2 regions of the Nakamurella flavida genome follow, and region 2 is predicted to be linked to the other one. Evidence: riboswitches for the same ligand, from Rfam matches in the RefSeq annotation. Region 2 holds a riboswitch; the other holds the start of a gene.

Region 1 (5,366 bases), 2.5 Mb from region 2:
GGGGCCCGACGGCCACGGCCCCGCCGGCGCCATTCGCCGGGGTGTACCGCCGTCCCGGTCGGGAGGGTCGCGGTGGGCCGGCACTCCGAGGCAGCCATTCCGGGGCGGCGGTCAGCACCAGTTCCTGCCCCGTCCAGATGACACTGTCGAGCCCGTCGCGGGTCCCCATCACCTCCGGGGCCGCCGCCCAGCCCGGCGCTCCGACAGAGGAGAACCGGAAGGTGTCGATCCCGCTCACGGTGGTGGAGGACATCCGGCCCGGGGTGCTCGCACTGGTGTCGTCCGTCCGGCTCCAGGCGGACCACAGGTACAGGACATCCCCGGCCATGACCGCCGTGAGCTTGAGGGCGGGATGACCGGTCGGCAGGACCAGCTCCGGCAGTGCGGTCCACCGGGTCTGCCCGGGGACCCACGCCCATCCCTGGACGCCGGTGGTCCGGGTGCCGTCGCCCGGGTCGTACGGGAAGAGCAGGATCTCCGAACCGGTCCACACCGACACGGCGTCCGCGGTGGGGCCGGCCGGCAACCCCGGCACCGCCGTCCAGCTGTTCGACCGCGGGTCGTACAGGGCACCATCACCGTCGGGCGTCCCACCCCAGACGAAGAACGCGTTCCCCGTCCACAGCGAGGTGCCGGGCACGCGGGCGGACAACGGCGACGCGGGCAGGGTGCGCCAGGTCCGGGCGGCGGGGTCGTAGGCGGCCCCGTCGGCGAAGGACTGCTGGAAGTCGGCGGTCCCGCCCCACACCAGCATCTCCGTCCCGGTCCACGCGGCGGCGGCGGACCGCCGGCCCGCGATGGGCGCCTCCGGCAACTCCGACCAGGTGGCCCGGTCGAGCGCGGACCCCGACGGAGCCGGGCCGCGCGGAGGGGGCTCGTCGTGGTCACCGGATCCCGGCGGCGATGCGGGCGGGGGTCCGGCCGTGCTCGACGCCGCCGACGACACCCCGTCGCGTGCCGCACTGTCGCCGCAGCCCGCGGCACCGAGCAGCAGCAGCGTGGTCGCCAGCAGCGCGACGCCCGTCCCGGACCGCGTCCCCATGACAGCAGGACGGCGGACGACCCTCGATCGGTTGCAGTGGTTCGGGCGCTCCCGGGTCTCAGCGCAGCGTGGCCGGGTCGGTGTTCGCCCCGCAGAGCACCACGGCCACCCGCTCGTCGTCCCGGGGCCGGTACCCACCGGCGGTGAGCAGACCGGCCAGGGCGGTGGCGGCACCGTGCTCGACGGCGATGCGCCGGGTCTCCCACAGCATCCGGCGGGTGGCGACGATGTCCGCGTCGTCGACCAGCACGGGCACCACGTCACCGGCCCGGGCCAGGTCGACCGCCATGGCCGAGGCCCGGCGGGCACCCAGCGAGTCGCCCGCGACGGAGTCGACGGCGACGTCCACGGGCCCACCGGCGGCCAGCGCGGCGTGCAGGGCACTGCTGCCCCGCGGCTCCACCGCCACCACCCGGATGCCACGGGCGGCGGCGGCCGCGGCCACCCCGCTGAACAGCCCGCCGCCGCCCACCGAGACGACCACGGTGTCCAGACCGTCGACCTGGTCGGCGATCTCGGGTACCAGGGTGCCGGCGCCGGCGGCGATGAGCGGATGGTCGTAGGCGTGGGAGGCGAGCGCACCGCTGTCGGTGGCGAACCCGTGACAGGCGACCAGGGCCTCGGCATACTCCCGGCCCACCAGGCGCACGTCCGCGCCCAGCGTCCGCAGCCGGTCGACCTTCACCGCCGGGGCCGTCGTCGGGACGAACACGGTCGCGCTCGTCCCCACCTCGCGTGCCGCCCAGGCGCAGGCGAGCCCGGCGTTGCCGCCGGACGCGATGGTCACCCCGGCCGCCGGCAGCGTCCCGGCGTCGCGGTGCGCGAGGAGGAAGTTCGCCGCCCCGCGGGCCTTGAAGCTGCCCGTCAGCTGCAGGTACTCCAGCGCCAGGACCACCTCGCCGGCCGTCCCGACCCCGTCCGGCCCGGTCGGGGCGACCGTCACCGGGCGCACCATGCCGGCGATGCGGCCGGCGGCGGCCCGGACGTCGGCGTCGGTGAGCACGTCGGTCCCGCTCACCGCAGCCCGGCCAGCAGTGCCGCGGCGGCCGCGCGCGGGTCGTCGGCCGCGGTGATGGCCCGGACGACCACGACGCGGTCCGCTCCGGCCTCGCGCACCTGCGGGAGTCGGTCCCCGTCGATGCCGCCGATGGCGAACCAAGGGCGGGCGGGGTGGCGGCGGCCACCGCGCGGACCAGGTCGAGCCCGGGGGCGGGTCGGCCCGGCTTGGTCGGGGTGGGCCAGCACGGGCCGGTGCAGAAGTAGTCCACGTCCGGATCCGCGGCGGCGGCCGCCGCCTGGTCGACGTCGTGGCTGGACAACCCGATCAGCATCTCCGGGCCGACGAACCCGCGCGCCACCGGGACGGGCAGGTCGTCCTGACCGACGTGCAGGATGTCCGCGCCGGCGGCCACGGCCAGGTCGGCCCGGTCGTTCACGCTGAGCAGCGCGCCGTGCCGACGGCAGGCGTCCCGCAGCACGGCCAGGGCAGCGAGCTCCTCCCGGGCCTCCAACGCGCCGAACCTGCGCTCACCGGCAGAACCCTTGTCGCGCAACTGGATCGCACCGACCCCGCCGGCCAGCGCGGCCTCGGCGAAGGCGGCCAGGTCGCCGTGCTCGCGGCGGGCGTCGGTACACAGGTAGAGCCGGGTGTCGGCCAGACGGGCGAGGCGGGTGGCACGGGTGGGGAGATCTGCGGTCACCCGGGGACGGTAACGCGGGCCCCACGCCTGCCGGACACACCGGCGCCTAGAGTGGTCGGCACACACCACGGGAGTCCCGGGCATCGCGGGGCTGAGAGGGGGCGCGGGCGCCCCGACCGTCGAACCTGATCCGGATCATGCCGGCGCAGGGAGGAGATGCGGATGCGACTCGCGATCGTCGGCGGCGGGGTCATCGGGCTGACCGTGGCCTGGCGGGCGGCCGATGCCGGACACCACGTCACCGTGCACGACCCGGACCCGGGCCGTGGCTCGTCCTGGGTGGCCGGCGGCATGCTCGCCCCGGTCACCGAGGGCCGACCGGGCGAGGAGGCGGCCCAGGACCTGGGCTCGCTGTCCCTGGAGCGCTGGCCGGACTTCGCCACCGAACTGTCCGCCGCGGCCGGCCGGCCGGCCGGGCTGCGGACCCAGGGCACCCTCGTCGTCGGGCTGGACCCCGGCGACCGCAGCGAACTCGACCACCTCGTGCAGTGGCTCACCGCCCGCGGTCGGCAGGTCGCCACCCTGCACGCCGACGCACTGCGCGACGCCGAACCCGGCCTGGCCCCGGGGATCCGGCGCGGGCTGTCCGTGCCCGGGGACCTGGCCGTGGACAACCGGGCCCTGCTGGGCGCCCTGCAGGCGGCCGGCGAGCGGGCCGGCGTCGTGCACGTCGCCGCACCGGTCGCCGACCCGGCCGCCCTCACCGCGCTGGACGCCGACCAGATCGTGCTGGCCGCCGGCGCCCGGGTCGCCGACGTCCTGCCCGGCCTGCCGGTCCGCCCGGTGAAGGGCGAGATCGTCCGGCTCCATCACCGCCCGGGCGCCCTCCCACCGCCCACCCACACCGTCCGCGCGCTGGCCCACGGTCGGCACGTCTACCTCGTCCCCCGCGACGACGGTCTCGTCGTCGGCGCGACCCAGTGGGAGACCGGCCACGAGACCACGGTGACCGTCGGCGGCGTGCGGGATCTGCTCGACGACGCCACCGCCGTCCTACCGGGGTTGGCCGAGTTCGAGTTCGCCGAGGTCATCGCGGGGTCGCGACCGATGACCCCGGACGGGCTCCCGCTCATCGGCCGCGTCGACGCCCGCACCGTGCTGGCCACCGGGCACGGCCGCAACGGCATCCTGCTCGCCCCCATCACCGCCGACGCCGTCCTGGCCGAACTGGCCGGCGAGCCGCTGCCGGCCCTGGCCGCCGCCGCACCCGGGAGGTTCGCATGACCCCGCAGCACCCCGACCCGACCGGCAACGCCATCACGGTGAACGGTGCCGCCCGCACCGTGCCGTCGGCCTGCACGGTCGAGACCCTGCTCGGCCTGCTGGGTCTGCACCCCGACGGGCTCGCCGTCGCGGTGAACGGATCGGTCGCCCCCCGGGCCGGCTGGCGGCGCCCGCTGCCCCACGGGGCCGTCGTGGACGTGCTGTCCGCCGTCCCCGGCGGCTGACCGCCGCTGCCCGATCCACCGCTGCCCGACCCACCGCTGCCCACCCCTGCTCACCACCGGCCCCGACCAGGAGCGAGATGACCACCAGCACGTCCCACACCTCCGCCGCCCCCACCGCGGCCGACGGCGACGATCCGCTGACCATCGCGGGGCGGACGTTCACCTCCCGGCTGATCATGGGAACCGGGGGCGCGCCCAGCCAGCAGGTCCTCGCGGACGCCCTGCTCGCCTCGGGCACCGAGCTGACCACGGTGGCCCTGCGCCGGGTGGACGCGGCCGGCCGCAGCGGCGTGCTGCAGGTGCTGCGTGACCAGGGCATCGCCGTGCTGCCGAACACCGCCGGCTGCCGAGGCGCCGCCGAGGCCGTGCTCACCGCGCAGCTGGCCCGGGAGGCGCTGGAGACCCACTGGGTCAAGCTCGAGGTCATCGCCGACGAGCAGACCCTGTGGCCCGACGTGGTCGAGCTGGTCCGGGCGGCCGAGCGGCTCGTCGACGACGGGTTCGTCGTCCTGCCGTACACCACCGACGACCCGGTGATCGCCCGGCGCCTGCAGGACGTCGGGTGCGCCGCCGTCATGCCGCTGGGTTCTCCGATCGGGTCCGGGCTCGGCATCTCCAACCCGCACGCGCTGGAGCTGATCGTCAGCCAGGCGCAGGTGCCGGTGGTGCTGGACGCCGGGATCGGCACGGCCAGCGACGCCGCACTGGCCATGGAGCTGGGCTGCGACGCGGTGCTGCTGGCCACCGCGGTGACCCGGGCCGACGACCCCGTCCGGATGGCCCGGGCGATGGCCGCCGGGGTCCGGGCCGGCCGGGACGCGCGCCTGGCCGGGCGGATCCCGCGCCGGTTCTGGGCGCACGCGTCCTCCCCCGCCCTGTCCTGACCCGACCGCCGGCCGGGCCGTGACCGGGATCGCAGGTTTCGGCCCGTGGCGACCGGCCCCGTAGGGTCAGTGCACGTGGCAACGAGTACCCAGTGGCTGTCCGCCTCCCGTCCCCGCACACTCCCGGCCGCCGTCGCCCCGGTGCTGATCGGCTCGGGTGCGGCCGCCGCCCTGGGGGCGTTCTCCCTCGGCCGCGGCCTGCTCGCCCTGCTGGTGTCCCTCGCCCTGCAGGTCGGGGTCAACTACGCCAACGACTACTCCGACGGGGTCCGCGGAACCGACACCGTGCGGG
Region 2 (5,366 bases):
CCCGTCACCGACCACCGCGGCACCCGCTCCCTCATCGACGAGGTCATCACCCACTACGAGGAACGCGTCCCCACCTCTTCGCTCCCTCCACTGCTCGACCGCACCGGCGCGGTCCGCACCGTCTTCGACAGCCTTGCCGGATTCGGCCCCCTGCAACGCTTCCTGGACGACGACGAGGTCGAGGAGATCTGGATCAACGCCCCCGGCCGGGTCTTCGTCGCCCGCCGCGGCGTCTCCGAGCTCACCACCGTCGTCCTCACCCCCGGCGAGGTCCGCGACCTCACCGAACGCATGCTCAAGCCGTCCGGCCGCCGCCTGGACCTCTCCTCCCCGTTCGTCGACGCCCTGCTCCCCGACGGCAGTCGCCTGCACGCGGTCATCCCGGACATCACCCGCGAGCACCTGAGCCTGAACATCCGGAAGTTCGTCGTGGCGGCGAACGGCCTGGAGGACCTCGTCGCGCTGGGCAGCATGACGGCGCACGCGGCCCGCTTCCTGGAGGCCGCGGTGGTCTGCGGGCTCAACATCATCGTCGCCGGCGGGACCCAGGCCGGGAAGACCACCCTGCTCAACACACTGCTGAACTCCGTCCCGGCCCGGGAGCGGGTGATCACCTGCGAGGAGGTCTTCGAGCTCCGCCCGAACCTTCCCGACGTGGTCGCCATGCAGACCCGGCAGCCGAACCTGGAGGGCAACGGGGAGATCCGGTTGCGGCGGCTGGTCAAGGAGGCGCTGCGGATGCGGCCCAGCCGGATCATCGTCGGCGAGGTCCGCCAGGAGGAGTCCCTGGATCTGCTCATCGCGCTGAACAGCGGTCTGCCCGGCATGTGCTCGGTGCACGCCAACTCCGCACGGGAGGCCGTGGTCAAGCTGTGCACCCTGCCGCTGCTGGCCGGGGAGAACGTCACCGCCGGGTTCGTGGTGCCCACCGTCGCCGCGTCCGTCGACCTCGTCGTGCACGTCGGCGTGGAACCGAACGGCGGCCGCCGGGTCCGCGAGATCATCGCCCTGCCGGGGCGGGTCGAAGCCGGTGTCATCGAGACCGCGGACATCTTCACCAGCCGCGGGGGTGAGCTCGTCCGCGCGCAGGGCTTCCCGCCGCACCCGGACCGCTTCGAGCGCTTCGGATACGACCTGCCCGATCTCCTGGGCGGGCACCGGCGGGACCGCAGCGACGACTGACCCGGCCGCCGATCGGCTGCGGCCCAATGGGTCTCACCCGATGTCGATCGACTCCGCCGACGGGAACTCCGCGACGCCCTCGTCGTCGAACGGGGCGAGCTCCAGGTAGCTGAGCCGGTCGTCGTCGACGAACAGCAGCAGGCCGTCCTTCGTCCCCGCCTCCAGGACGATGCGGACAGCATGCTCGGGCTGCCTCAGCCCCCGCGCGTCGGTCAGCTCGATCGAGGGACACGTCCGGCATCCGCACCGTGAGCCTGCCCGGACACCCGGCACGCTGACCAGCCACCGTTCCCGGTCCGCCGCGGTGGGTCGGCCCTCGTGGTCCATGCCCCGCTCGATCATCGCGATCAGCACTTCGCGTTCCCGCGCGGTCAGCTCACGGACGCGTGACGGGTCGTCGACAGGTCCCGGTCCGCGTCGCATCGGGCGACCCTCCCACGCGCACGGCGACCCCCGACGGGTGACCTGGGGGTATCGTCGTCGGCGACACGGGGTGCCCACTGGGCTGAGAGAACACCCGTCGAACCTGATCTAGTTCGTACTAGCGAAGGGATGTCGCGCTGTGCCGTGCTGCTCCAGGCGCCTGCTCGTCTCACCCACCCGTCCCATCCACCGCTGCACCGTGCCCGCCGGACGGGGGCCGGCATGACGGCCACCGCCCGCCCGGGCACCGCTCACCCACTGGCCGGTTCGCCTGCCGCAGGGTCTCCCGCCGCTGGGTCCCGCTTCACCGACGAGCTGTGGGCCTCCACGGCCGACGTCCGGGAGAGGATCGACGGCATGGCGTTCCTCGCCGGGCTCGGCGCGGGCACCCTGCCGGTCGAGGTGTTCCGGTTCTACCTGGAGCAGGACTCGCTGTACCTGGCGGGGTACGCCAAGGCCCTGGCGCTGCTGGCCGCGAAGGCCCCGACCCCGGTTCAGGCCGCGTTCTGGGCCTCGTCCGCGCACACCGCCGCGGTGGTGGAGACCGGGCTGCACGGCGACCTGCTCGGCGGCGGCGCCCTGGGCGAGCCGGCCGGGGAGCTCGAGCACTCCCCCACCTGCCTGGGCTACGTCTCCTTCCTGATCGCGACGGCCGCCACCGCCGACTACCCGGTCGCCGCCGCCGCGGTGCTGCCCTGCTTCTGGATCTACGCGGAGGTCGCCGCCCGGTTGGCCGTCGACGCGGCCCGGGTGCTGGACGTCGCCCCCGACCACCCCTACGCCCGGTGGGTCGCCACCTACGACGGGCCGGAGTTCCAACACTCGGTGGTGCAGGCCCGGCGCCTGGTCGACGACGCCGCGGCGACCGCCACCGACGCGCAGCGCACGCAGATGACGGCCGCGTTCCGCACCGCGAGCGTCTACGAGTTCCTGTTCTGGGACACCGCGCTGCACCCGCAGCCCTGGCCCGTCTGACCGTCGCGCTCTGCCCGACCTGCCCCCGATCATGGCTGTCCCGAAAGGCTTCTCGTGTCCACCCTGCCCTCCCGCCGCGCGTTCCTGACCGGCACGCTCGGCTCCGCGCTGCTCGCCGTCGCCGCCTGTTCCGGTGATCCGGCCGTCCCGGCCGCCACCGCCGACGCCACGGACGGCTCGGCCGCCCCCGGCACCGCCGTCGGCCCCACGACCATCCGCTTCGCCCTGGACTGGACCCCCAACACCAACCACACCGGCCTGTACGTCGCCCTCCAGCAGGGCTGGTTCGCCGAGATCGGGCTGGACGTCCAGGTTCTCCCGTACAGCAGCGCCCTGCCCGACACCCTGATCGACGCCGGCGCCGCCGAGTTCGGCATCAGCTTCCAGGACTCCTCGGCCCGTGCGCAGGCCGCCGGCGCCGGCGTGGTCAGCGTGTTCGCCGTCCTGCAGCACTGGGCCACCGCCATCGGGGTGCGGGCCGACCGGGACGACCTGACCTCGCCGAAGAACCTCGACGGGCTCACCTACGCCGGGTTCGGCGACCCGGTCGAACAACCGCTGCTGCAGGCGGTGATCCGGGACGCGGGCGGGACCGGAGACTTCACCACCGTCACCCTCGGCACCTCGGCCTACGAGGCCCTGTACTCCGGCGACGTGGACTTCACCATCCCGTTCACCGCCTGGGAGGGCATCGAGGCGGAACGCAACGGCACCCCGATGAAGTACTTCCACTACACCGACTACGGCTTCCCCGACGCCTACGCGGTCGTGGTGGACGGCAGCCGCAGCTGGATCCGGGACCACCCCGAGCAGGCGCGCGCGTTCCTGGGTGTGCTGCAACGCGGCTACCAGCTCGCCGCCGACTACCCGGACACCGCGGCCGAGCTCCTCATCAAGGCCAACCCGGGCGCGTTCACCGACGAGGACCTGGTCAAGGAGAGCCAGCGGACCCTCGCCGCGGATCTGTTGAAGTCGGCCGACGGAACGGTCGGCCCCCAGGACGCCGCCCAGTGGTCCGCGTTCGGCCGGTTCCTCTTCGACGCCGGTGTGCTGGTCGACGCCGACGGGGCCCCGCTCACCACCGAGCCGGACTTCGGCTCGTACTTCACCACCGACCTGCTGACCGCGCCGTGACCCGCTCATGACGCTTCGCGCGACTCCCCGTCCGGCGGAACAGCTCTCCCCCGGCGTCGCCCCGTCGGCGCGGCGGCGTGCGACCGGCGCCCTGGCCCTGGTCTGGCCCGCGCTGCTCGTCGTGGCCGTGCTGCTCGTCGGTTGGCAGATCTCCGTGACGCTCGGGGACGTGCGGCCGCAGATCCTGCCGAGCCCCCTGCGGGTGGTCGAACAGGGGTGGGCCCAGCGAGCGGTGATCGGGCGGAACGCGCTGGCCACGCTGCAGGTGACCCTGGTGGGGTTCGCCCTGTCCCTGACCGTCAGCGCCCTGGTCGCGGTGGGGGTGGACTTCTCGCCCTGGTTGCGTCGCGCGCTGGTGCCGCTGCTCGTCGGCTCGCAGACCCTGCCGATCGTCGCGATCGCCCCGCTCATGATCATCTGGTTCGGTTTCGGTGTCCTGCCCAAGGTTCTCGTCGTCACGCTCACGACGTTCTTCCCGATCGCCCTCGGCCTCATCGAGGGGTTCGCCTCCGCCGACCGGGACGGCGCCCGCCTGCTCGCCTCGATGGGGGCCGGCCGGTGGCGCATGTTCCGGTACCTGCGGCTCCCTGCGGCCCTGCCCCGCTTCTTCACCGCGCTGCGGATCGGGGTCACCTACGCCGTCGTCGGCGCGATCTTCGCCGAGTACGTCGGTGCCACCGAGGGTCTCGGCATCTACATGGCCCTGCAGAAGAACTCGTTCCGCACCGATCTGGTGCTGGCCGCGGTGGCCGTCACGGCGGCGTTGAGCATCGCCCTGTTCCTGCTGACCTACCTGCTCGAACGTCTGGTCTGCCCGTGGCTGGGAGCGACCCGGCCGGACGCCCGATGACGGCGGGCCGACTGACCGTCGACGGGATGTCGGTGGCCCTGGGCGCGGGGGCCTCCCGGCGTCCGGTCATCGACGGGGTGGACCTGGACGTGGCCCCCGGTGAGTTCGTGGCCGTGATCGGGCCGAGCGGCTGCGGCAAATCCACCCTGTTCGGGGTGCTCGCCGGGTTGATCCGGCCCGACCACGGCACGGTGGCCCTGGACGGCGAGTCGATCACCGGGCCCGGGCACACCGCCTTCATGCCGCAACGCGATCTGCTGTTCCCGTGGCGCACCGTCCTGCAGAACGCGGCCCTGGGGCTGGAGGTGCGGGGGGTGCCCCGCCGGGAGGCCCGGCGGCGCGCCGGTGAGCTCTTCCCCCGGTTCGGGCTGGCCGGATTCGAGGACGACTACCCGGCCGCGCTGTCCGGGGGGATGCGCCAGCGGGCCGCGCTGCTGCGGACGGTCGTCCAGGATCGCGAGCTGCTGCTCCTCGACGAGCCCTTCGGCGCGCTGGACGCCCTCACCCGGACGGATCTGCAGCACTGGCTGCAGGACATCTGGACGGAGTACCGGTGGACCACCCTGCTGATCACCCACGACATCCGCGAGGCGGTGCAGCTGGCCGACCGGGTCGTGGTGCTCTCCCCGCGCCCGGCGTCGATCCGCGGCATCGTGACGGTGGATCTGCCGCGACCACGAGGGGTGGGGCTGCTCGCCCACCCGGAGTTCGTGCGGGCCGAGCAGGAACTGCTCGCCCTGTTGGCTCCGGCGGCCTGAACCCGCCGGAGCCCGCCACGGAGCCGGCCGGCAGGACCGACCCG

The links. Region 2 has a riboswitch for thiamine pyrophosphate ahead of J2S58_RS18835 (TenA family protein). Riboswitches for the same ligand answer to the same signal wherever they lie in the genome.
Region 1: another riboswitch for thiamine pyrophosphate. It lies ahead of thiO (glycine oxidase ThiO); the one in region 2 lies ahead of J2S58_RS18835 (TenA family protein).

Annotation. Positions count from the first base shown of each region.
Region 1 is NZ_JAUSQV010000001.1:1,746,500-1,751,865, forward strand. It holds gene J2S58_RS07850 (Kelch repeat-containing protein) at 1-1,042, opposite strand, end outside; gene J2S58_RS07855 (serine/threonine dehydratase) at 1,101-2,060, opposite strand; partial or broken gene J2S58_RS19185 (thiamine phosphate synthase) at 2,174-2,826, opposite strand; TPP riboswitch at 2,800-2,911, shown strand; gene thiO (glycine oxidase ThiO) at 2,899-3,966, shown strand; gene thiS (sulfur carrier protein ThiS) at 3,963-4,190, shown strand; gene thiG (thiazole synthase) at 4,268-5,074, shown strand; gene J2S58_RS07875 (1,4-dihydroxy-2-naphthoate polyprenyltransferase) at 5,150-5,366, shown strand, end outside.
Region 2 is NZ_JAUSQV010000001.1:4,257,877-4,263,242, reverse strand. It holds gene J2S58_RS18845 (CpaF family protein) at 1-1,182, shown strand, start outside; gene J2S58_RS18840 (hypothetical protein) at 1,216-1,605, opposite strand; TPP riboswitch at 1,662-1,752, shown strand; gene J2S58_RS18835 (TenA family protein) at 1,828-2,580, shown strand; gene J2S58_RS18830 (ABC transporter substrate-binding protein) at 2,635-3,714, shown strand; gene J2S58_RS18825 (ABC transporter permease) at 3,722-4,564, shown strand; gene J2S58_RS18820 (ABC transporter ATP-binding protein) at 4,561-5,322, shown strand.